3 regions of the Paraburkholderia sp. OAS925 genome follow, and region 3 is predicted to be linked to each of the others. Evidence: riboswitches for the same ligand, from Rfam matches in the RefSeq annotation. Region 3 holds a riboswitch; each other region holds the start of a gene.
What was found. A riboswitch is a leader RNA that binds a small molecule or an ion and turns the genes downstream of it on or off. The one in region 3 is predicted to bind cobalamin.

Region 1 (7,878 bases), 290 kb from region 3:
GCCCATTTCGATCAACGCGATGTCGGGCAAGCCGTAATGCGCGCGCATCGCGTCTTCGCTCGCGTTGCCGGTGCAGGCGGCGACATGCGTATAGCCGTTCGCGCGCGCGACGTCGATGCCTTGATGAATCGACGCGATATACGCCGAGCACGAGAACGGGCGCACGATGCCGGTCGTGCCCAGAATCGACAGCCCGCCGAGAATGCCGAGCCGCGGGTTCATCGTCTTGAGCGCGAGCGCTTCGCCGCCCTCGACGCCGATCGTCACTTCGAAGCCGCCGCGATAGCCGTGCTCGGCGGCGAGTTCGGCGAGGTGCGCGGTCATCATCTGACGCGGCACGGGGTTGATCGCGGGCTCGCCGACCGCGAGCGTCAGTCCGGCGCGCGTGACGGTGCCCACGCCCGGTCCGGCGCGAAACACCACGCCCGCTTCCGCGACGAGGCGCACGCGCGCGAACACCACGGCGCCGTGCGTGACGTCGGGATCGTCGCCGGCGTCCTTGATCGTGCCGGCCTCGGCGCCGTCGTCGGTCAGGCGGCAGAACACGAGCGGCATCGGCACATGCTGGCCCTTCGGCAACACGATTTCGGCGATGTCGCTGACCACGCCCGCGAGCAGCAGACGCGCCGCCGCCAGCGACGTCGCGGTGGCGCAACTGCCTGTCGTGTAGCCGCTGCGCAGCGGCGCGGGTTGTTCGGCGGTCTCGTCGCGCATCGCGGTCAGGCGGAGCGTTCGGGCTCTGTGGGCGACTTGCAGCGCGCTCGGCGCTTGAAGACTTCACCACATCGAGCAAGGTGATCGGCAGCGCCTGCCGCCACGTATCGAATCCGCCGAGCGGTTGTGCATCGGCAAGCGCAATGCGCGTCAGCGTGCCGCCATGCTGTTCGCGCCATGCGGCAAGCGCCGCCTCGCCTTGCAACGTCACGGCGTTGGCGACCAGCCGGCCGCCGTCGCGCAGACTCGCCCAGCACGCGTCGAGTACACCCGGCACCGTCACGCCGCCGCCGATGAACACCGCATCCGGCGTCGGCAGCCCGTCGAGTGCTTCAGGCGCGCGGCCCGCGACGAGTTGCAGACCCGGCACGCCCAACGCGTCGCGATTGTGTTCGATAAAGCGCTGCCGCTCCGCGTGCGCTTCAATGGCAATCGCGCGGCAAGCCGGATGCGCGCGCATCCATTCGATGCCGATCGAGCCGCTGCCCGCGCCCACGTCCCACAGCAATTCGCCGGGCGTCGGGGCGAGGCGCGCGAGCGTGATCGCGCGCACATCGCGTTTGGTCAACTGGCCATCGTGGCGAAACGCGTCATCGGGCAAGCCGCAAGTGAGCGGCAGACGCGGCGCGCCATCCGTCGCGCGGCATTCGAGCGCGATCAGGTTCAGCGCGGCAACGTCGCGCGCGGACCACTGATCCGCGCGGCCGTCGATGCGCCGCTCCGCGTCGCCGCCGAGATGTTCGAGCACGGTCATGCGCGTCGCGCCGAAGCCGCGCGCGTTCAGCAGCGCGGCGAGCGCCGCGGGCGTGCCGCCGTCCGCGCTCAGCACGAACACGCGCGCGCCGTCACGCAGATGCGCATTCAGCGTCGGCAGCGGCCGGCCGACCAGCGACACGACGGCCGCATCCTGCAACGGCCAGCCAAGCCGGGCGGCGGCCAGCGATAACGACGAAGGTGCGGGCAGCACGCGCAACTCGTCGGCCGGCAACTGCCTGGCCAGCGTCGCGCCGACGCCGAACAGCATCGGATCGCCGCTCGCCAGCACGCAGACGGAGCGGCCGCGCTCGGCGAGCAACGGCGCGAGATCGAACGGACGCGGCCACGCGGCGCGGCGCGCGGCGAGCCGCGCCGGCAGCATCGACAGATGACGCTCGCCGCCGTAAATCGCCGACGCCTCCAGCAACGCACGCCGCGCGGGCCGTCCCAAACCGGCGAAGCCGTCGTCGCCGATGCCCACTACCGTCAGCCACGCCGGCATGCATCCTTCCTCATGATGTCTCTCAAAACAATGCGCTGCGCCACGCCGGTCAAAGCGTCCAGCCTCGTTGTGCTATCCGAAAAAAGGCATAATACAGCCGCCGGTGCCCTTCGGGGCCTAAGAGGGAACACAGCGGGGAAACCATCGCCGCTGCGGCTGCCCCCGCAACTGTATGCAGCGAGTCCGCCTGCGCTAAGCGCCACTGGTTCGACCGGGAAGGCCGCGGCGGACGACGACCTGCGAGCCAGGAGACCTGCCGGCGAGACTGTTCGTGCCAGCCAACATCGGGCGGGGTGTACCGATGCCGCAGCCAAGCCGCTTTATCGCTTGCTCGGGCCGTCGCGCGACGCTAACCGCGGTGTCCGTCTTGAATCGAGCTTCTCCCTCCTCCACTGTATTGCCTGACGCGGCTTTCGCGCTGCGGCCCTCGGCGTGTCCGGGGCTCCTGCGGATCGTCGCCGCGCGCGACGGCGGCATCTGCCGGATCAAGCTGCCGGGCGGCGAACTGAGCGCGGCTCAGGCCCACGCAATCGCGGATGCGAGCACGCGGCACGCGGCGGGCGTGATCGAGTTGACGAACCGCGCGAATCTGCAACTGCGCGGCGTTCGTGGCGGCGAGGAAGCGGCGTTGATTGCGGCGTTGGTCGATGCGGGGCTTGGGCCTTTGGCGGAGGCTTCTACTTCTTCTGAAGAAAAAGCCGACACCAGGTCTTCCGCCGCCCTCACCGCTTCAGCCGCCGACGACATCCGCAACGTGATGATCAGCCCTGCCGCAGGGCGCGACCCCTCCGCGCTTTTCGACACAAGGCCGCTTTGCACGACTTTGCTCGCGCTCTTGCAAAGCGACGCGCGTTTTGCGGCGCTGTCGCCGAAATTCGCACTGCTCGTCGACGGCGGCGAGCGTCTTGCGCGGCTCGATCATCCGCATGACGTGTGGCTCGCGGCATCGCAGGATGGTTCCGGCGAGATCCGCTTCGTGTTCGGCCTCGCCGGTTGTCCACCGGTTGCTGCGACGAATTCGGCGACGATTGATGCAGGCGCACTCGCCGCCGTGCTGCCGTCGCAAGTTCCGGCGCTGGTGCGGGCGCTGCTGCATACGTTTCTCGATCTCGCCGCCGACTCCGACACGACCCGCATGCGTCAGCTGCTCGCCGAACATTCCGCCGACGCAATCCTGCGACACGCGCAAACCTACGTCGATTTCCCGTTGGCACGCGACGCAGCGCTCGCCGAGTGGCAGCGCAGCACGCCCGCCGATGCCACGCTGCGCGTCGGCGCTCACGCGCAGCGTATCGCGGGAACGTGGCACGTCGGCGGTCAACCGCTGCTCGGCCGCATCGACGCAACCGCGCTGCATGGCCTCGCTTCGCTGGCGCGGCAACACGCGAACGGCGCGCTACGCATCACGCCGTGGCAAAGCGTTCTACTGCCCGACATCGCCACACATGCCGTGCCCGCCGTGCTTGCCGCGCTAAAAACGCTGGGCTTTGCATGCGATCGCAACGACCCCGCTTCACGCCTCATCGCGTGCGCCGGTTCCACCGGCTGTGCAAAAAGTCTCGCGGATACCAAAGCCGACGCGCTCGCGCTCGCGAAGCGCCTGCCCGCGGGCGTCGACGTACACCTGAGCGGCTGCCCGCGCTCCTGCGCCGCCGCGCATTGCGCGCCGTTCACGCTGCTTGCCGCGGCGCCCGGCCTCTACGATCTTTACCGGCGCGACGCACAGCCGGGTTTCGGCGAATGCGTCGCGCGCCGACTGACGATCGCACAAGCCGCCGACACCCTCGCGCAACTCGCCCAAGCCGGACAGACGCACGCCCAGGGCGCACGACCAGAATGCCCGACTCAAATGAGTGATACCGATGCTTGATTACATTCGCGACGGTCAGGAGATCTATCGCCAATCCTTCGCAACGATCCGCGCCGAAGCCGATCTGTCGCGCATCCCCGCCGACCTCGAAAAGCTCGCGGTGCGCGTGATCCACGCGTGCGGGATGGTCGACGTGATCGGCGATCTCGCGTTCTCGCCGAATGCCGGCACGGAGGGGCGTCTCGCGCTCGCGCAAGGTGCGCCGATTCTCTGCGACGCCGGCATGGTCGCGCAAGGCATCACGCGCGCGCGCCTGCCCGCGAACAACGACGTGATCTGCACGCTCACGCACGAAGCGGTGCCGGACCTCGCGCGCGAACTCGGCAACACGCGCTCGGCCGCCGCGCTCGAATTGTGGCGTCCGCGTCTTGCGGGCAGCGTCGTCGTGATCGGCAATGCGCCGACCGCGCTGTTTCATCTGCTCGACATGCTCGATGCCGGCGCGCCGAAACCCGCGCTGATTCTCGGCTTTCCGGTCGGCTTCGTCGGCGCGGCGGAATCGAAAGCCATGCTCGCGGGCGACAGCCGCGGCGTGCCGTATGTCGTCGTGCATGGCCGCCGCGGCGGCAGCGCGATGGCCGCCGCCGCGGTCAACGCGCTGGCGACGGAGGTCGAATGACCGCCGCGCCGCAACGTGCAGGGCGTCTCTTCGGACTCGGCGTGGGTCCGGGCGATCCCGAACTCATCACGCTCAAAGCACTGCGTCTCCTGAAGGCCGCGCCGGTGGTCGCGTACTTCGTCGCGAAGGGCAAGAAGGGCAACGCGTTCAGCATCATCGAGGCGCATTTGCACGACGCGCAGCAGCATCTGCCGCTCGTCTATCCGGTGACAACGGAGGCGCTCGAGCCGCCGCTTTCGTACGAAGCGATCATCGCGGATTTCTACGACACGGCCGCGCAGATCGTCGGCGGACATCTGGACGCGGGGCGCGACGTCGCGGTGATCTGCGAAGGCGATCCGTTTTTCTACGGCTCGTATATGTATCTGCACGACCGGCTCGCCGCGCGCTACGAGAGCGAGGTCGTGCCGGGCGTGTGCTCGATGCTCGGCGGCGCGGCCGTGCTCGGGGCGCCGCTCGTCTATCGCAACCAGAGCCTGTCGGTGCTGTCGGGCGTGCTGCCCGAAGACGAACTGCGCCGCCGTCTCGCCGATGCCGACGCCGCCGTTGTGATGAAACTCGGCCGCAACTTCGACAAGGTGCGGCGCGTGCTCGGCGATCTCGGCCTCGCGCATCGCGCGCTGTACGTCGAGCGCGCGACGATGGGCAATCAGCGCATCGTGCCGCTCGCCGAAGTCGATCCGATGGCGTCGCCGTATTTCTCGCTGCTCGTCGTGCCGGGGGAAAAATGGCAAGGATGATGCCGCCCGCCATCGTGATTCTGGGCGTGGGCGCGTTGGACACGGCGCGGCGCATTCAGGCGCTCACGGCCGGTTCGCAGGTGCATGCGCTGCAAGGACGCGTGCAGGCCGACGTCGCTTATAGCGAACTCGGCGCGCATCTGCGCGAGCTGTACGCGCGCGGCACGCCGATCATCGCGCTGTGCGCGGCCGGCATCGTGATTCGCTGCGTCGCGCCGCTCTTGTCGAACAAGGGCGCGGAGCCGCCGGTGCTGGCCGTCGCCGAAGACGGCAGCGCGGTCGTGCCGCTGCTCGGCGGCCTTGCCGGCGTCAACGTGATGGCGCGCGACATCGCGGCCGCGCTCGGTGTGTCGCCCGCCATCACGACGAGCGGAGAACTGAGGTTCGGCACCTGCGTGCTGAATCCGCCCGAAGGCTACGCGCTCGCCGATCCAGGCCAGGGCAAGCGCTTCGTGTCGGATCTGCTGGCGGGCGAAAGCACGCGCGTCGAAGGCGACGCGCCGTGGCTCGACGACGCGCAACTGCCGCGCTCCGCATCCGCGCGGCTCGCGATTCGCGTGACGCCGCACGCGTGGAATGGGCGCGAGGATGAGCTTGTGATTCATCCACGCAGCGTGGTGGCGGCGGTGGCGTTGGGAGAAGCGTCGGAGATTGTCGCTCGCGTGCGCGCTTCGCTTCAGGCGCACGGCCTCGCTCCGCTTTCGCTCGCGGCGCTGGTGGCGTCGTCGGAAGATATGGCGCACGCGGCGTTGGCCGAAGCCGCCGCAAGCCTGAACGTGCCGCTGCGTTTTGTCGAACCTCGTTCCGCAGACGACCGCTCATCGGCGAGCCTGCCACACAAGCTCTTAAACGCCGCATTGCGCATCCCTTACGAAACGCTCAACGACGACCACGCCCAAGGCGTCGCGCTCGCCCTATCGCCTTTGGCCATCGATCCCCACACGATAGGCCGTGCGCGCGGCCGCCTAACGGTGATCGGCCTCGGCCCCGGCAGCGCCGATCTCATGGTGCCCGCCGCCCGGGACGCGCTCGACGAAGCCACCGACATCCTCGGCTACGAGACCTACGTGAAAATGGCCGGCCCGCTGCGCGCCGACCAGCGTGTGCACGCGACCGACAACCGCGAGGAAATGCAGCGCGCGCGCCATGCATTCGAACTCGCGAGCGAGGGACGCTCGGTGGTGATGGTGTCGTCCGGCGACCCCGGCGTGTTCGCGATGGCCGCGGCCGTGCTCGAAGCGCTCGACGCGTCGGACAACAACGCGTGGGCCGCCGTCGAACTCAGCATCGTGCCGGGCGTATCGGCGGCGCTCGCCACCGCCGCGCAAGCGGGTGCGCCGCTCGGCCATGACTTCTGCATGCTGTCGCTGTCGGACAATCTGAAGCCGTGGAGCATCATCGAAAACCGCTTGCGGCATGCAGCGCAAGCGGACCTCGTGATGGCGTTCTACAACCCGATTTCGCGCGCCCGTCCGTGGCAACTCGACAAGGCGCTCGACATCGTGCGTGAATACCGCGCGGCCGATACGCCGGTCGTGCTCGGACGCGACATCGGCAGACCGGGCGGCACGCTGCGCACGGTCACGCTGGCCGAACTGCATTCCGCCGATGTCGACATGCGCACGATGGTGATCGTCGGCTCGTCAACGACGCGCCGCTTTAGCAAAGGCGCGCAATGGGTCTATACGCCGCGCTGGTATCAATGAGCGCGGCCTGTAGAGCGTGTAGGAGCAAAAGTCACGCCGCCGCCTTGATATCGTCGATCGCGCGCTGCCTCACGCCCAGGTCGTCCCACAACTCGGGGTGACAGGTGAACACGAGTATCTGATGCCGCGACGCCGCGTCGATCAACGCCCGCTTGATCGCGTCGCGGCGAGCGGCGTCGGTATGCACGGCGGCATCGTCGAGCATGAGCAGCGTCGGCCGGCCCGACGCCTTCAATAGATCCGCGTACGCGAGCCGCGTGAGAATGCCGAGCTGTTCGCGCGTGCCGAAGCTCAACGCGTCGAGCGTATCGGCGCGGCCATAGCGGTCGAGCGTCGCGGGACTCAGATCGTCGCCGAGCGCAATCGTCGATTGCGGGAAAATCCGCTTCAGATAATGGCCGAGGCGCTCGGTCAACGGCGCGCGCAGTTGCGCGACCGCCGCATCGCGTTCGGCGACGAGCACTTCATCGAGCAGACTCAAGGCACCGGCGCGCAAGCTCAATTCGTCCTTGCGGCGCGTGGCCTGCTCGATCTTTGCCTCGAGCGCGGCGAGCCGCTCGCCGAGTCCCGATGCACCGACGGTCTCCAACTGGCTGCGCAAATGCGCAATGCGCACTTGCCGCTCATGCTGCTCCTGACGCGCGAGCTGCGCAGACGCGCGATAACGCTGCGCCTCTGCGGCGGGATCGTCCAGACGCGCGGCCTCGAGTTCGCGCTCGCGTCCTTCGCGCTGCTTCGTCAGCGCTTCGACCTGCACGCGCTGTTCGACAATCTTCGCCTGCCATTGCGCGCGGTTGCTGCAAAACGCCGCGTCGCTCAACTGCGCTTCCTTGCGCTGCAATTGAAGCGCGAGCGATTCGGCCGTGGCAATGCCGGTCGAACGCTTTTCCGCGGCATCGTTCAACAGCTTGCGGGCGCTTTCCAACGCGGCGCGCGCAAGGTCGGCGTTGCGCCGCGCTTCGTCGAGCGGC
Region 2 (7,878 bases), on a different contig from region 3:
GCGGGGAGGCGGGCGTGCTCTCGCTGGCGTTCGTATCGACGGCGGATTACGGTTTGCTGCCGCGGCTCTTGCGCGAGTTCGGCGCGCGTTATCCGCGCGTGCGGCTCGAACTGACCGAAGCCACGAGCGACGTGCAGGTGGATGAACTCGTGGCCGGCCGCATCGACGCCGGCCTCGTGATCGCGCCGCTGCCGTCGCGTCATGCGATGCAGCTTTCGTGGCTGCCGATCGAGCGCGAGCCGCTTGTCATCGCGATGTCGACGGAGATGGCGGCGCGGGTCGCGCATGGTGGGGCGCATGGGGCGCATGCCGCGGCGGCCACGGACAGCGCCGGCGAGCCGCACGCCGAATGGCTCGACGCGCCGGTCAGTCTGCGCGAGGTCGCCGACGCGCCGCTCGTCATCTTCCCAAGACGTTTGGCGCCGGGCTTTTATGACATCATTATGGATTGCTACGGCGTCGCGGGGCTCGCGCCGCGCATCGGCCAGGAGGCGATACAGATGCAGACCATCGTGAGCCTCGTGTCGGCCGGCATGGGTGTCGCACTGGTGCCGCAATCGCTGCGTAACCTGCGCCGCACCGGCGTCGTGTACCGGCCGTTGCGCGAGTCCGTGCCCGCCATCGAGACAGGCCTCGTCTGGCGCAGCGCCGAGGTGAGTCCGGTGCTCGCGGGCTTTATCGACATCGCGCGGGCGCATGCCGCCGCTGCTGACACGCAGCCGGCCACGTCACGCATCTAGCGCCACGGCGGCGAACGCATTGCGCGCAAAGCCGTCCAATGCGGGCGGCGTGAGCCGTCCGTCATCCCTACCAACCCGCTTCTGAACCCGAACTGCCCATAACAACACGATGCTCATTCACCCGAACTTCGACCCCGTCGCCATTCACCTGGGGCCGCTCGCCGTGCGCTGGTATGGACTGATGTACCTCGTCGCGTTCATCGCGGCGATCGTCGTCGGCCGGCTGCGGCTGCGCTTGCCGTACGTCGCCGCGCAAGGCTGGACGCCGAAAGACATCGACGACATGCTGTTTTACGGCGTGCTCGGCACGATTCTCGGCGGCCGGCTCGGCTACGTGCTGTTCTACAAGGCGAGCTTTTACCTCGCGCATCCGCTCGACATCTTCAAGGTGTGGGAAGGCGGCATGTCGTTTCACGGCGGCTTTCTCGGCGTGACGTTCGCGATGGTGCTGTTCGCGTATCAGCGCAAACGCTCGTGGCTGCAGGTCACCGACTTCGTCGCGCCGATGGTGCCGACCGGGCTCGCCGCGGGGCGGCTCGGCAACTTCATCAACGGCGAGTTGTGGGGGCGCGTGACCGACCCGTCCGCGCCGTGGGCGATGCTCTTTCCCGGCGCCGCGCCCGACGACGCCGCGTGGCTCGCCGCGCATCCGCAACTCGCCGCGCAATGGCATCTGAACGAAGTGTTCGCGCAATATCACATGCTGCCGCGTCATCCGTCGGAGCTGTACGAGATCGCGCTCGAAGGCATCGCGCTGTTCTTCGTCATGTTCTTCTTCTCGCGCAAGCCGAAGCCGATGGGCGCGATTTCCGCCGTGTTCCTGATCGGCTATGGCCTCGCGCGCTTCACGGTGGAATTCGCACGCGAGCCCGACGACTTCCTCGGTCTTCTCGCGATGGGTCTCTCGATGGGCCAATGGCTTTCGCTGCCGATGATTCTCGCGGGCATCGCGATGCTGGTATGGTCGTATCGGCGCGGCCGCAGCGAAGCGGCTCACGCGTTGCCGTAACGCGCGGCGCGCGTTTTTTTCGGCGCGCGATGGACAGCAAAACGCCACGGGATGCAATGCATGCCCGTGGCGTTTTTGTTTGGCCGAATATCCAGCGAAGTGCCAGCGTATTACTTCATCTGCACCGAGCCTGACACATTCACCGTCACCGTCGACGTGCCGCCTTCTATCGGCACCGGCGCAGCCATTTTCGCGTCCGCGCCCATCGCGCGCGCGCTCATCATCATGACCGGCCGCGGCATCGAGCCGTTGTGCCCGACGTTGACCTCGCGGATCGAATAGCCGCTGTAGCCGAACGCCTGCGCGGACGATGCCGCCTGCTCGCGGAACGACTTGATCGCCTCGCCGGTGAGCTTCTGTTCGGCCACGCGCTGCGCCGCGGGCGACAGCGAGAACTGCACGTTGCCGACCTGCATGATGGAAGCCATTTGCCCCGCGAGCTTCGACGCCGCGGTGAAGTCGTGCGACTCGAGCACGATCTCCGTGCGGCCGCGCCATGCGGAGATGCGCCCGTCACGATCGGTCGACGGATAAATCGAGAACGAACCGGTGCGCGCGGTCACGCCGCTCACACCCTTTGCTTTTTGCAACGCGGAATCGGCACGCTGATTCAGCGTTGACGTGAGCGCCGACGGATCGCTCGCTTCCTGCTCGTAAAAGAGCGTGATGTCGACCACGTCTTGCGGTACGTCCGCGCTCGCTTGTGCATTCAGCGACAGCACGCCGGCCGGTTGATAGGGCACGACGCTCTGCGCGCGCGCAACGGCGGGCGTGAGCGCGAGTGCAGCGGGCGCCGCGCAGACCAGCGCGAAAGCGAGTGCACGTGCGGTGTGTTTCGTCATTATTGGACTCCATGCTTGAACAGGGTTGCGCGCGACGAGGCGAGCGCGACGCAACGGCACGACGCTTGCCGAAGCCGTTTGCGAGTCCGTTAGGCGCTCGTAACCTGAGCTTGGTTCCCTAATTTAACTTTGCTTCAACGTTGCTGCAGCGTTGCGGCAACGTGGGCCGCGCGACGTCAAACGAGCCGCGTCGTGATGAAGCGCCACTCCGCTTCGGTCACTGGCGTGATCGACAGACGGTTGCCTCTCGCGAGCACGCGCATGTCCTTCAGTTCTTCATGCTCGCGCAAGGCCGCGAGCGGAATCAACGGAATCTTCTTCTTGAACACGACGTCGACGAGCAGCCAGCGCGGCGTTTCCTGCGACGACTTCGGGTCGTAATACGGGCTCTTGCTATCGAACTGCGTGGGGTCCGGATAGGCCGTGGACGCAACTTCAGCAAGCCCCGCGATGCCCGGCTCGGGGCAGCTCGAGTGATAGAACAGCACGCCGTCGCCGATCTGCATGCCATCGCGCATGAAGTTGCGAGCCTGATAGTTGCGCACGCCCGTCCACGGCAGCGTGCGGTGCGCGGCGTTGGCGAGATGGTCGATGCTTGCTTCGTCCGGTTCGGACTTCATTAGCCAGTAGCGCATGAATCGAATTGAACGTTAGGGGTTTGAAGAAGCACGGCGCCCAAACAAAAACGGCACCGGACGCAAGTCCGATGCCGTTCCAAATAAGGTCCCCGCCTTAGCCGCTAGGCCGGCATCCTGAACCGGGGGTTCAGAATTGGTCGCAGTTAGCAGCACTTCGGGTACATCAGACAGAGTGACGCGCACGCCCGTGCTACAAATTTCCGCAACCGTGCACATGGCATTGGTTCAAGGAATATATGACCTTGGCGAACCAGGCAGGGAAGCTAAACCGATGAAGCAAAACCGATGACACTGAAACGATTGACTCAAACGTTGGGGACCTGTTCGCCTCGCGCAGTTCGTGCATGCTTCACGAACCTTGCCTGCTTACTTTCCGTTTGAATCCGCAGCCGGTATCAGCACCGGCCGCACTGCTCTCAACATGCTACTTGCAACTTACTGCACGCTGTACTGCTCGATGACAGTACCCAGTTGCTCGTTCATTTGATGCATTGTACGCCGGATTTCTTCAGCGGGAAATGCTTCTCCGTGACGCACGCTTGTTTGCAGCTTAAGCAGTTCGGATGCCAGCGACAGCGCAGCCATGACTGCAATGCGATCCGTGCCGCGCACGTTGCTGTTATTGCGGATCTTCGACATTTCGGCGTCGACTCGCGCGACTGCTTCAAGCAGCGCGCCTTCCGTTTCCGGCGAGCAGGCGAGGCGATAGGGCACGCCGAGAATCGATACTTCGATCTGCTTGGTCGTCATGCATTTTCTCCGTGGCGAGTGGCGTCGCTCTCTGTTTCGACCTCGTGCGGAGCGGGCTCGAGCAGATCGAGCTGGTTGTCCGGCTCGTTGTGCGCACGCGCACGCGGCAATTTTTCGAGGATCGCGTTCAGACGCACCTGCGCGTCGTCGATCTTGGCCGACAGCGCGTCGCGCTCCGCTTGCAGTGCGTCGCGTTCCTCGCGCAGCAGCGCAAGTTCCGTGCGCGTAGCTTCGGCTTCGGCGCGCGACTGCGCGAGTTGCTCTTCGAGCGCGAGGCGCGCTTCATTGTGGCGCTGGCTGATCGCGATCAGCTTGCCGATATTCTGTGAAAGTGTTTCGAGTTCGGTGAGCATGTGCTGCGTCCTCTAAAGACATCGCATTTTAGCGCGGAATGTCGCACGTTCCGACATTTGTCTCGTTTCGAGACGTAACAACCCCGCTTTTTGCAGCCTTTTTTCGACTGAAGAAGAGAAACTACGCGCGTGCCGGAGATCGCGTCGGACAATAGCTCGACCCTGTCCGAATGAATCGCTCTCGCGGCCCGCGTTCTTGACTGACTCAGAGGGCGCTCATACACTGGCCGCACTCTGGTGCCCGCGCGCATTTCATTGTGCGCGCAGTTAAACGGGAAGCAGGCCGCGCCGTTCTACCCGAACGCGCCAACCTGCGCTGCCCCCGCAACGGTAAGCGACCGCATTTCGCGTGCATTGCAGTTCGTCGCATTCGCTGCAGTTCATCGCAGTTCAGTGCTGCGGTACGAATCGTATTTCGAACAGCAGTTCGCGCTTTTGCAGTTCGATCCCCATCGCGTGTTCCGGTTCAACTCGCGAGTGTGCCACTGCGCGTCACGCGTGGGAAGGCGGGATCGAAAGTCGTTAGCCCGGATACCGGCCAGAGGGAGGGGCGCGCGGCGCGAATTGTCAAAAGCGCACGCGCCTCGTTACGCGACGGCCTGCGGGGAAGCGGGCCGCGCACGCCATCCACGGGAAATCTCACTTCATGCTGTCCCCCATCGCCCGCGCGGTGCTGCTCGCTTTTGCCGGGCTGCCCCATCTCGCGCATGCGCAGGCCGCCGCGCCTGCAAACGCCGACGCTTCGTCCACCGCTTCGTCCACTGCATCGTCCACTGTTTTATCGCCCGTCGTGGTGACCGCCGAGCGCGGACCGCAAGCGCTTGCCGATACGATCCCGCAGACGTCGCTATTCGATCAGCAGGACCTGGCCGACACCACCGCAACGGATCTGCCCGGCCTGCTGCAACTCGCGCCCGGCGCGCAAATCTCGCGTACAGGCGGGCCCGGTTCGACGGCGAGCCTTTATTTGCGCGGCGCGTCGTCGACGCAATCGCTGATTCTCATCGACGGCGTGCGCGTCGATTCCGTGAGTCTCGGCACCGCGCAAATCGCGCAGATTCCGCTCGATCAGATCGATCACGTCGAGGTCGTGAACGGCAACGTGTCCGCGTTATACGGCTCGGGCGCGATCGGCGGCGTGGTACAGGTGTTCACGAAAGACGGCGGCGCGCATCCGCCGCGTTTCAATTTCTCTGTGGGCTACGGCAGCTATCACACGCAGACGCAGCAGGTGGGCGCGAACGGCGCATTGGATAAAGACGGCCGCACGACCTTCAGCATTTCGCTCGCGCGCTCGAAAGACGACGGCTTTTCAGCGCTGAATCCAAGCGAGGCGCCCAACGCGAATCCGAACGCGAACGGCTATCTGAACGAGAGCATTTCGGCGTCGCTGCGCCACAAGTTCAACGACCAATGGGACGCGGGCGTCCGCTATCTGCAGTCGAACGGCAACAACAGCTACGACAACGCGTACGGCGCGCCGACCGATCTGAACAACCTCTACACGAAAGTGCGGCAGGTGTCCGCGTTCGCCAACGGCAAGCTGACCGACTGGTGGACCACGCACTTCATCGTGTCCGAAGGCGACGACCGCAGCGTATCGAAGACCAACGGCCTCTACAACGGACGCTTCGATACCGACAACCGGCAATACACGTGGCAGAACGATTTCGCGCTGGCCGCGCAGCAAAAACTGCGCGTGGGCTACGAGCATCTCGATCAGAGCCTCGACTCCGATACGTTCGCCGCGCCCACGCGGCATGTCGATTCCGTCTTCGCGGGCTACACGGCGCGCTTCGGACGCAACCAAATCCAGGCCAACGTGCGGCGCGACCAGTACTCCGATTTCGGCGGAGCGAACAGTTACTATCTCGGCTATGGGTTCGACATCACGCCGCATTGGAAGCTGAGCGCAAGCTATTCGGATTCGTTTCGCGCGCCGAGCTTCGACGATCTGTACTATCCGCTAAGCGGCAATCCGTCGATTCAGCCCGAGCGCAGCCATTCGCTCGAAGCGGCGCTGCAGTACGCGTCGAATGCGTTGGGCGTGATGCGTTTGAGTGCTTTCCAGACGCGTTATTCGAATCTGATCGACTATCAGCAGGTCACGCCGGGCATCTATCTGGCGGAGAACGTGGGGCATGCAAAAGTGCAGGGGCTCGAGGGATCGTGGAGCGGACATGTGGGCAAGACCGATGTGCGCGCATCGGTCACGCTGCAAAATCCCGTCGATCTCGACAACGACGTGGACCTCGTGCGGCGCGCGCGGCGCTTCGCGTCCTTGACGGTGAACCGCAGCATCGCGGGGTGGCGCGTGGGCGGCGAGTGGATCGTGAGCGGCCCGCGCGAGGACAGCAGCGGCAAGCTCGGCGGCTACGGCATCGTGAATCTGTCCGCGCGCTACAACATCACGAAAGCCTGGTACGTGGCCGCGCAAATCCAGAATCTGTTGAACAAGGACTATGAAACGGCCTACTCGTATAACTCGCCGGGGCGCGGTGCGTATGTCACGCTCGGCTGGCAGCAGCAGTGATGCGCGCGCCATGTTGAGAGCGCGCCGATGAGCCGTCATCCAGGTTCCCTGCCCGCCGCATTGCACGCGATGACCGCGAAGCGCGCCGCCGCGATCTGGCTCGTGCTCGCGCTCGCCGCGCTGGTCGTGCTGATGGCGTCGCTCGCGTTGGGCAGCGTCTCGCTCGCGCCCGCGCGCTTGATCGAGGCGCTGTCGCCGCTGCATGCGTCGGCGTCCGCGTCCGGCTCTGCCAGCGCCTCCGACGATCTCGCCGGCGAAATCGTGCGCACGCTGCGCTTGCCGCGCGCATTGGCCGGTTTCGCGTGCGGCGCATTGCTCGCAATGGCCGGTGCGCTCTTGCAAGTGCTGTTGCGCAATCCGCTCGCGGAGCCCTACGTGTTGGGCGTATCGGGCGGGGCCGCGAGCTTCGCGCTGATCGCGATGATCGCCGGCAGCGCGTGGTGGCTCGTCGATGCGTCCGCGTTCGCAGGCGCATTCGTGTCGATTCTGCTCGTGCTCGGTCTCGCGCGCCGCGAGTTGTGGCGCGGCGAGCCGCAGGACACGTCGCCGCGTTTGCTGTTGACCGGCGCGGTCATCGCGGCGGGTTGGGGCGCGTTGATCACGTTGCTGCTGAACCTCGCGCCCGACAATCGTCTGCGCGGCATGCTGTTCTGGCTCACCGGCGACCTCAACGGCAATGCGATGCCGTGGACGGCGCTTGCGGCGCTCGTGGTCGTTGTAGTTGTCATCGTGCCGGTTGCGCCGCGTCTGAACGTGCTTTTGCGAGGCGACGCCGTCGCAGAAGCGCTCGGCGTGGCGGTGATGCCGCTGCGCTTGCGCGTCTATCTCGCGGCCTCGCTCGCGGCGGCCGCAGCGGTGACGACGGCGGGCACCATCGGCTTCGTCGGGCTCGTCGTGCCGCATGTGCTGCGGCTCGCGTTCGGCAACGACCAGCGCATGCTGCTGCCCGCCGCGGCGCTCGGCGGCGGCGTCGCGGTGATGGGCGCGGACCTGATCGCACGCCTCGTGATCGC
Region 3 (7,878 bases):
ATGCAAACTGCACCAACGCGCAAGGCGAGACGACCGGCTGGATCGCGGGTCTCGTCGACGTGTCGGCGCTGCACGCAGCCGAGCGTCAACGCGAAGACGCGCTGCGGCTGCTGTCGCACGACATGCGTTCGCCGCAGGCGTCGATTCTCGCGCTCGTCGAAATGGAGCGCGCACGCGAGACGCCGGCGCTCGCGCGCGGCGTGCTCGAGCGCATCGAACGTTATGCGCAACGCGCGCTGACGCTCGCCGATGACTTCGTGCAGCTCGCGCGCGCCGAATCGCAAACCTACATGCTGGAGCCGGTGAATCTCGCCGAGCTGATGATCGACGCGAGCGACGAAGTCTGGCCGCAGGCGCACGCGAAGCGCATCGCGCTCGATACGGGAACGGACAGCGCGACAGGCCGCAGCGGCCGCGACGAGAACGACAACGACGGCCACTGGATCTGCGCGGACCGTTCGCTGATGACGCGCGCGCTCGTCAACATCCTCAACAACGCGGTCAAATATAGTCCATCGGATACGCGCATCGCCTGCGAGCTGTCGTATGTGAAGTCTGCCGGCGTGTCGTGCACGATCCGCGACGAGGGTTATGGCATTCCAGAGGAACAGCAGGCCGGCTTGTTCGAGCGCTTCAGGCGATTCCATGAAACCGAGCGGCCCGACGTGGGCGGCGCGGGGCTCGGCATGGCCTTCGTGAAGACAGTCGTCACCCGCCACGGCGGCGATGTCGAGGTCGTGAGCGCGCCTGGCCGCGGCACGGCGGTAACGATCCGCCTGCCGGCACTGGACGACGAACAATCGGAGTTGCCCACGAGGCCTCTTCATGGCGTGTGAGCACGCAACCTATCGAAGCGAGGAGAGAACGGTGAAAGCGGTGAAAGCGGTGAAAGGGCTGAATGCGATCCTTATCGGCGCGCTGCTCACGGCGGCGACTCTCGCCGGCTGCACCGGCATGCACGCCGACGTGCATACCGCCACGCCTGCAACTGCACTGCCAGGCGAGCGGACCTATAGCTTCGCGCGCATGCCGACGCAGGGCGCGCAGGGTGCGCAGAGCGACCACGCGCAGATCGAAACCCAACTGCGAGACGAGCTGGCGAAGCAGGGCTTTGCCGATACCGCTGACCGTCCCGCGCACTACGTGCTGTCAGTCGGATACGAAACGCGTCCCGCCGAAATCGGCGTGGATCGCAGCGACTGCACGGCCGGCGATTGCGGTCCGCAGAGCGGCGCACCGTTCTCGCTGTTCGGGGCACGTGCGTATAGGCATACGCTGACGCTGCGTTTTTTCGAGCGCGCGAGCGGACGCGAGATCTACAAAGTGAGCGCGGCCAGCACGGATCGCGACGCCGATCCGCTGCGCGCGACGCCGTCGCTGATCAAAAGCGCGCTGGCTCAATTTCCCTTCGACGCACCGGCCGACTGGCGCGTCAAATTGCGCATGGATAAAGCGCGCGGCGTGCCGGATGTCGTGTCCGTCGAGCCGCTTGAAAAGTAACGCCGCTGCTGCGCTTAGAGGTTCTCAGGCCAGCGGTTTTCGAACACACAATCGGCGAGCGGCATGCGATCCGCCCAACGCTCGGTCTGCAGCATCGGCTCGCTATAGAACCGGTCGACGTGCCCAAGACACAGTATCGCGACCGGCCGCGCGCCTTCGGGCATATGCAGAAGCCGGCGTACCGCATCGACGTCGAAGAGCGACACCCAGCCCATGCCGAGGCCTTCCGCGCGCGCGGCGAGCCACATGTTCTGGATCGCGCACGCGACTGACGCGAGATCCATCTCCGGCAACGTGCGTCGGCCGAAAACGTGCCGCTCGCGGCCGTCCATCAGCGCCATCACGAGCAGCTCGCCGCATTCCAGCATGCCTTCCACTTTCAGCTTCATGAACTCTTCGCGGCGTTTGCCGAGCGCGTCGGCGGTGGCAAGCCGTTCGCTTTCGACGGTTGCATGCAGCGCGGCGCGCAACGCGGGATCGGTGATGCGCGCGATCCGCCACGGCTGCATGAAGCCGACGCTCGGCGCGTGATGCGCGGCGTCGAGGAGACGCTGCAACACGGCGGCATCGACGGGATCGCGCACGAAATGGCGCATGTCGCGGCGTTCGTGGATCGCGCGATAGACCGCATCGCGGTCGGCGTCGTTAAAAGGCTTGGCCATTGAAGAGAGCGGCCGCGAAAGCCGGGTTGGAGGGCCAGTAAGCGTGCATATAAGTTGCGACGATGGAGCCGGCGCGATATAGCGCCTCGCCGGGCGCATCGCCTTGAGGCCGCGTGGCCGAGCGCAGCGGCACTAACGCGGTGCTCACCTTCGAGTAGTGAAACGTGTGACCGGTCATCACGCCATGCAGGCTGTCGATCTGCTGCATGCCGAGCGCGGTGAAACGCGTTTGCATCGTCGCGTGGCCGGGCAGCAGGCCGAGCATCGGCGTGCTGACGCCTTGCGTGTCGGTGAGTCGATCGAGCAGATACAGCATGCCGCCGCATTCGGCGACGAGCGGTTTGCCGTTTGCCACATGCGCGCGGACCGCAGCGGCGCTGCGCATGTTGGCGGCGAGCGCCGCCGCGTGCAGTTCGGGGTAGCCGCCGGGCAGATACACAGCGTCCGTGCCCGCGGGCAACGGCTCGTCGGCGAGCGGCGAGAAGTATTGCACGCGCGCGCCGAGTGCTTCCAGCAGCGTGACGTTGGCCGGATAGATGAACGAGAACGCTGCGTCGCGCGCAATGGCGATCTCCTTGCCTTGCAGAAGCGGCGGCAGCGCCAGCGGCGTGGGCGCGCCGAATTCGACGGCGGGCGGCAGGTCGGCTAACGCCGTATCGGCGAGCGCATCGGCGGCGCGTTCGAGGCGCGCGTCGAGGTCGTCGATTTCGGCCGCTTGATGCAAGCCGAGGTGACGGTCGGGCAATTCGATTTCATCGCTTGCTGCGAGGTGGCCGCACCAGCGCAGCGTCGGTGGCAACGCTTCTTGCAGCATCTGCGCGTGACGCGCCGAGCCGACGCGGTTAGCGAGCACGCCATGAAACGGCACGTGCGGCCTGAAATTCGCGAGCCCGAACGCGACCGCGCCGAAGGTCTGCGCCATCGCCTTCGCAGAAATGACGGCGAGCACGGGCACCCCGAAAGCGCTCGCGAGATCGGCGCTGCTCGGTGTGCCGTCGAACAGACCCATCACGCCTTCGATCAGGATCAGATCGGCTTCGGCCGCCGCCTCGGCAAGCAGATTGCGGCACGCGTCCTGACCGACCATCCACAGATCGAGCGACAACACCGGCGCGCCGCTCGCGTGCGCCAGAATCATCGGATCGAGAAAGTCGGGCCCGGTCTTGAAGACACGCACGCGCCGCCCGAGCCGCCGATGGTAGCGCGCAAGACCCGCGGTGATCGTGGTCTTGCCCTGGCCCGACGCGGGCGCGCTGATGAAGAGCGCGGGGCAGGCGGGCACGTTCAGAACTCCACGCCGCGCTGCGCTTTCACGCCTTGCTCGCGATACGGATGCTTGACGATGCGCATTTCGGTGACGAGGTCGGCGGCTTCGATCAGCGCCTCGGGCGCATGACGGCCCGTCACGACCACATGAAGCATCTCTGGACGCGCGGCGATCACGGACAGCACTTCGTCGAGCGGCAGGTACTCGTACTTGAGCACGGTGTTCAGCTCGTCGAGGATCACCATCTGATAGTCGCCGCTTTCGATCATCCGGCGCGCTTCGTCCCAGCCCTTGCGCGCGGTCGCGATGTCGGCGTCGCGGTTCTGCGTGTTCCAGGTGTAGCCGTCGCCCATCGTGACGAAATCGCAGTTGGCGATGGCGCCGAGAAAGTCGCGCTCCGACGTATGCAGCGCGCCCTTGATGAACTGCACGACGCCAAGACGCATGCCGTGGCCGAGCACGCGCACGGCCATGCCGAACGCAGCGGTCGTCTTGCCTTTGCCGGTGCCGGTGTTGACGATCAGCAGACCCTTTTCGACGGTCGCGTTGGCCTGCTTCTTTTCGTGGCCTTCGCGCCGGCGTTCGGTCATGCGTTGATGCGATTCGGGATCGGTCTTCATGGAAGGTCCTGGTCAGTGAAGGTGGCGCTGCGCGGCAGCGCGTGTTCGGTCGATGCAATCGCCACGGTGACGTCCGCGTGGACGGTTTTGCGAGCGACGAGATAGGGCGTTTGAGCAGCAGCGTGGATCGACGCGCCAAGCAACGCACAAGGTTCGCAGACGCCGTCGACGCCGAGATGCTCGCGCGCGGCCGCCGAGGGCTCGGCGACATGCAGCGCGGCGATCTGCGCACGAGTGAAGAATTGCAGCGGCAACCCGTGGCGCGCGCAGAACGCGAGCAAGCCGGGTTCTTGCGCTTTTGTCTCGATCGAGGCGACGGCCGCGATGTCTTCGAACGCATGCGAGCCGAGCGCTGCGCGCACAGCGTTTTCGATTTCTTCCGCCGACGTCTGCAAGCGGCAACCGATGCCCACGCTAAGCGTTTTCATCGGACATCCTTCGCCAGCGACGCCACGCCGCCGATCACCACGATTGCGGGCGAGCCGAGTCCCGCGCGCGCGACGGCATCGGCGAAATCACCGAGTGTCGCGAGCGCATGCCGCTGCTCGGGGCGCGTTGCGGATTCGATCGCGGCACACGGAGTCTGTGCCGACATGCCCGCTGCCAGCAACGCGCCGACGATGTCGTTTAGCCGCCGCATGCCCATATAGATGACGAGCGTCATGCGCGTGGCGGCGAGCGCGGCCCAATCCGGCTCGCTCGTGCCCGCGCCGTGGCCGGTCACGAACACGACGCCTTGCGCATGATCGCGGTGCGTGACCGGAATGCCGATGGCCGCCGGCGCCGCAATGCCGGCCGTGATGCCGCTGACGATTTCGACATCGACGCCCGCGGCATGCAGTGCCTGTTGCTCTTCGCCGCCTCTGCCGAACACGAAGGGATCGCCGCCTTTGAGTCGCGCGACGCTGCGCCCTTCGTTCAGATGCGCGAGCATTTGTTCGACGATGCCGTGTTGCGGCGTCGACGGATGACCGCCGCGCTTGCCGACATACACGATGCACGCATCGGCGCGCGCAAATTGCAGCACGTCGGGGTTCACCAGATCGTCGACGAGTATCACGTCGGCTTGCGCGAGCGCGCGGGTTGCCTTCAGCGTCATCAGTTCGACGTCGCCGGGGCCTGCGCCGATCAGCCATGCGCGTTTCATCGCGGCATGCGCCGCGTCGGCGCACATGCAATCGCGCAGCGTCGACATACACGCAATGTGATGGAGATTGAAGTCATTCGAAACTGTGCATTCGCGCACGACAGCAAACGCGGATTGCAGACCGCTTCCCTAAGTCGTGCTTGAGCGCCTTCACATCCGTCCCTCGCGGATTCCGGCGGCCGGCGGCGTGACGTTGAGAACGCACGGCCGCCTCCGCGTCTGGCCGGTATCCGGGCTGGCGGCCTCACGCGCTTTGCCTTCCCGCCCACATTCATTCGAATGTGCTGGACAGTGGCACTGAAAACGCATGTGCGGCGCAAAAAATAATCGCGCCGCCGGTCGCTTACCGTTGCGGGGACAGCACAGGTTGAGCGCAAGCGCGCTGCCTGTTTCCCGTTTAACTGCACACGCGAGCGCATGTGCGGGCACCAGACGCGCGCATACGATAGCACACGGCAAGCCCGTCCGATAAGCGCGCCGGGCTTGCGTTTTCTTGACGGCGCAAGGCGCGCGGCCTACACTCGCACGCACTTCTGGTGCTCGTGTGCGCGCTCGTGCGCATGCAGTTAAACGGGAAACAGGGCGCCCGCCTCGCATGGATCGGGTCAACCTGTGCTGCCCCCGCAACGGTAAGCGAAAAGCGACGTCATGGCGGTTTGCATGGCGCCGCGGAGCCGGCTTCGATGTCCACGCGCAAGGCCGCGTCGGCATATCACCACTGGGCGAGAAATCACTCGTCCGGGAAGGGGAAGCGGCGCTTTCGCCAGCCCGGATACCGGCCGGAACACGAAGGGCGAACGCCGCGGGGAAGCGGCGCTGCGCTCATGACCTCATACCCGTATTCTGCGTTTCCCTGGTGTAGCGGCAAGGCCGTCGTGCGTTCCCGCGTTTTGCGATGCGACGTCATGCGCGAAAGCGTGTGATTCGGCCGGCCAGCAGATGCAACTCTCACGGATGGACTCACCATGCAAGTTCAGATGCGCAAGATTCCCGTCACCATCGTCACGGGCTTTCTCGGCAGCGGCAAGACCACGTTGCTGCGGCACATTCTTCGGAATGCGGGCGGCAAGCGCATTGCGGTGATCGTCAACGAGTTCGGCGAGCTCGGCATAGACGGCGAAATCCTCAAAGGTTGCGGCATTGGTTGCGATGAAAACGGCGTCGAGACCGAAGGCCAATTGTATGAACTGGCGAACGGTTGCCTGTGCTGCACGGTCCAGGAAGAGTTCTTTCCGGTGATGGAAAAGCTCGTCGAGCGCCGCGAGCAGATCGACCATGTGCTGATCGAAACGTCGGGGCTCGCGTTGCCGAAGCCGCTCGTGCAGGCGTTCAACTGGCCGCAGATCAAGAACAGTTTCACGGTGGATGCGGTGATTACCCTCGTCGATGGACCCGCTGCGGCAAGCGGCCAATTCGCCGAAAACCCGCTTGCCGTCGACGCGCAACGCAAGGCCGATCCGAATCTCGACCATGAGTCGCCGCTGCACGAATTGTTCGAGGATCAGTTGTCGGCTGCGGATCTGGTGATTCTGAACAAGACCGATCTGCTCGACGAAGCAGGCCAGAACGCGGTCGAAGCCGTGATTCGCGCCGAAATTCCGCCGCAGGTGAAGATCGTGCGCGCGCATAAAGGCGAGCTCGATCTGCATGCGTTGTTCGGGCTTGAAGCGGCGTCGGAGGAAACGATTCACTTGCGCCACGATCACCACGGTTCGGCCGACGACGCCAATCATCATCACGATGAGTTCGATTCGGTGGTCGTGAATGCAAAGGCACAGTCGCGTGAAGCGGTGATCGCCGCGCTGCAAGGACTCGTGGAAAACAACACGATTTATCGCGTGAAGGGTTTCGCGGCGTTGCCGGGCGCGCCGATGCGGCTCGTCGTTCAAGGCGTGGGCCGGCGCTTCGATAGTTATTTCGATCGACGCTGGCAGCAAGGTGAACTGGAAGAACTAGGCGAAGGCGCCGAAAGCCGCTTCGTGCTGATCGGTGAAGACCTCGACCAGGCTGCGCTGCAACGCGCGTTCGACGCCGCGCTCGGCGTCGCAGCCGCTGTCGCCGCGCAACAGACGTAAGCAGGTATAGACACATGCATCTGCTGCGCACCACGCCGGGCGGTTTCGTCGACGATACGCAAGGCGTGATCCGCATTGATCAGCGGCCCGCGGACATCGTCATTCTGAGTTCCGCGGATACGACGCTGTCGTTGCTCGCGAGCGTGTTTCCCCGTCTCGGCGACGGCTTTCCGAGCGTGCGCCTCGCGAATGTCACGTATCTGCGGCAGCCTGCCTCCGTGGACTTTTACGTCGAAGACGTGTTGCAACATGCGCGCGTCGTCGTGGTCGATCATCTTGGCGGCGAGGCGTACTGGCCATACGGCATCGAGCAGGTGGTCGCGCTTGCGGAGCGCAAACAGCAGACGCTCGCGATGTTTTCCGGCGATCTCCAGGAAGATCCGAACCTGCTCGCACGTAGTACCGCCGATGCGGATCTATGCCATCAACTGTGGCGCTATCTGCGCGAAGGCGGGCCGCAAAACGCCGAGGCGTTCCTGCGCTGCATCGCGCATCGCGCTTTAGGATGGGGACGCGAACCGGCGCCGCCGCGCGCGTTGCCTGCCGCGTCGCTCTACCATCCCGCATGCGATACGCCGACTATCGCCGACTGGCAGGCGCGCTGGCG

Region 1: another riboswitch for cobalamin. It lies ahead of cobG (precorrin-3B synthase); the one in region 3 lies ahead of cobA (uroporphyrinogen-III C-methyltransferase).
Region 2: another riboswitch for cobalamin. It lies ahead of ABIE53_RS06040 (TonB-dependent receptor domain-containing protein); the one in region 3 lies ahead of cobA (uroporphyrinogen-III C-methyltransferase).

The regions. Positions count from the first base shown of each region.
Region 1 is NZ_JBEUNO010000002.1:2,250,372-2,258,249, reverse strand. It holds gene ABIE53_RS28875 (cobalt-precorrin-5B (C(1))-methyltransferase) at 1-714, opposite strand, end outside; partial or broken gene cbiE (precorrin-6y C5,15-methyltransferase (decarboxylating) subunit CbiE) at 755-1,972, opposite strand; cobalamin riboswitch at 2,057-2,247, shown strand; gene cobG (precorrin-3B synthase) at 2,331-3,842, shown strand; gene ABIE53_RS28860 (precorrin-8X methylmutase) at 3,835-4,461, shown strand; gene ABIE53_RS28855 (precorrin-2 C(20)-methyltransferase) at 4,458-5,201, shown strand; gene cobJ (precorrin-3B C(17)-methyltransferase) at 5,198-6,907, shown strand; gene ABIE53_RS28845 (AAA family ATPase) at 6,939-7,878, opposite strand, start outside.
Region 2 is NZ_JBEUNO010000001.1:1,384,677-1,392,554, forward strand. It holds gene ABIE53_RS06005 (LysR family transcriptional regulator) at 1-740, shown strand, start outside; gene lgt (prolipoprotein diacylglyceryl transferase) at 850-1,749, shown strand; gene ABIE53_RS06015 (SIMPL domain-containing protein) at 1,860-2,591, opposite strand; gene ABIE53_RS06020 (EVE domain-containing protein) at 2,768-3,226, opposite strand; RNA gene ssrS (6S RNA) at 3,312-3,493, opposite strand; gene ABIE53_RS06030 (cell division protein ZapA) at 3,665-3,979, opposite strand; gene ABIE53_RS06035 (hypothetical protein) at 3,976-4,332, opposite strand; cobalamin riboswitch at 4,551-4,889, shown strand; gene ABIE53_RS06040 (TonB-dependent receptor domain-containing protein) at 4,979-6,865, shown strand; gene ABIE53_RS06045 (FecCD family ABC transporter permease) at 6,893-7,878, shown strand, end outside.
Region 3 is NZ_JBEUNO010000002.1:2,540,139-2,548,016, reverse strand. It holds partial or broken gene ABIE53_RS30120 (CHASE2 domain-containing protein) at 1-836, shown strand, start outside; gene ABIE53_RS30115 (DUF4136 domain-containing protein) at 826-1,500, shown strand; gene bluB (5,6-dimethylbenzimidazole synthase) at 1,515-2,162, opposite strand; gene ABIE53_RS30105 (cobyrinic acid a,c-diamide synthase CobB) at 2,146-3,444, opposite strand; gene cobO (cob(I)yrinic acid a,c-diamide adenosyltransferase) at 3,447-4,049, opposite strand; gene ABIE53_RS30095 (cobalamin biosynthesis protein) at 4,046-4,477, opposite strand; gene cobA (uroporphyrinogen-III C-methyltransferase) at 4,474-5,196, opposite strand; cobalamin riboswitch at 5,401-5,644, opposite strand; cobalamin riboswitch at 5,714-5,994, shown strand; gene cobW (cobalamin biosynthesis protein CobW) at 6,162-7,271, shown strand; gene cobN (cobaltochelatase subunit CobN) at 7,286-7,878, shown strand, end outside.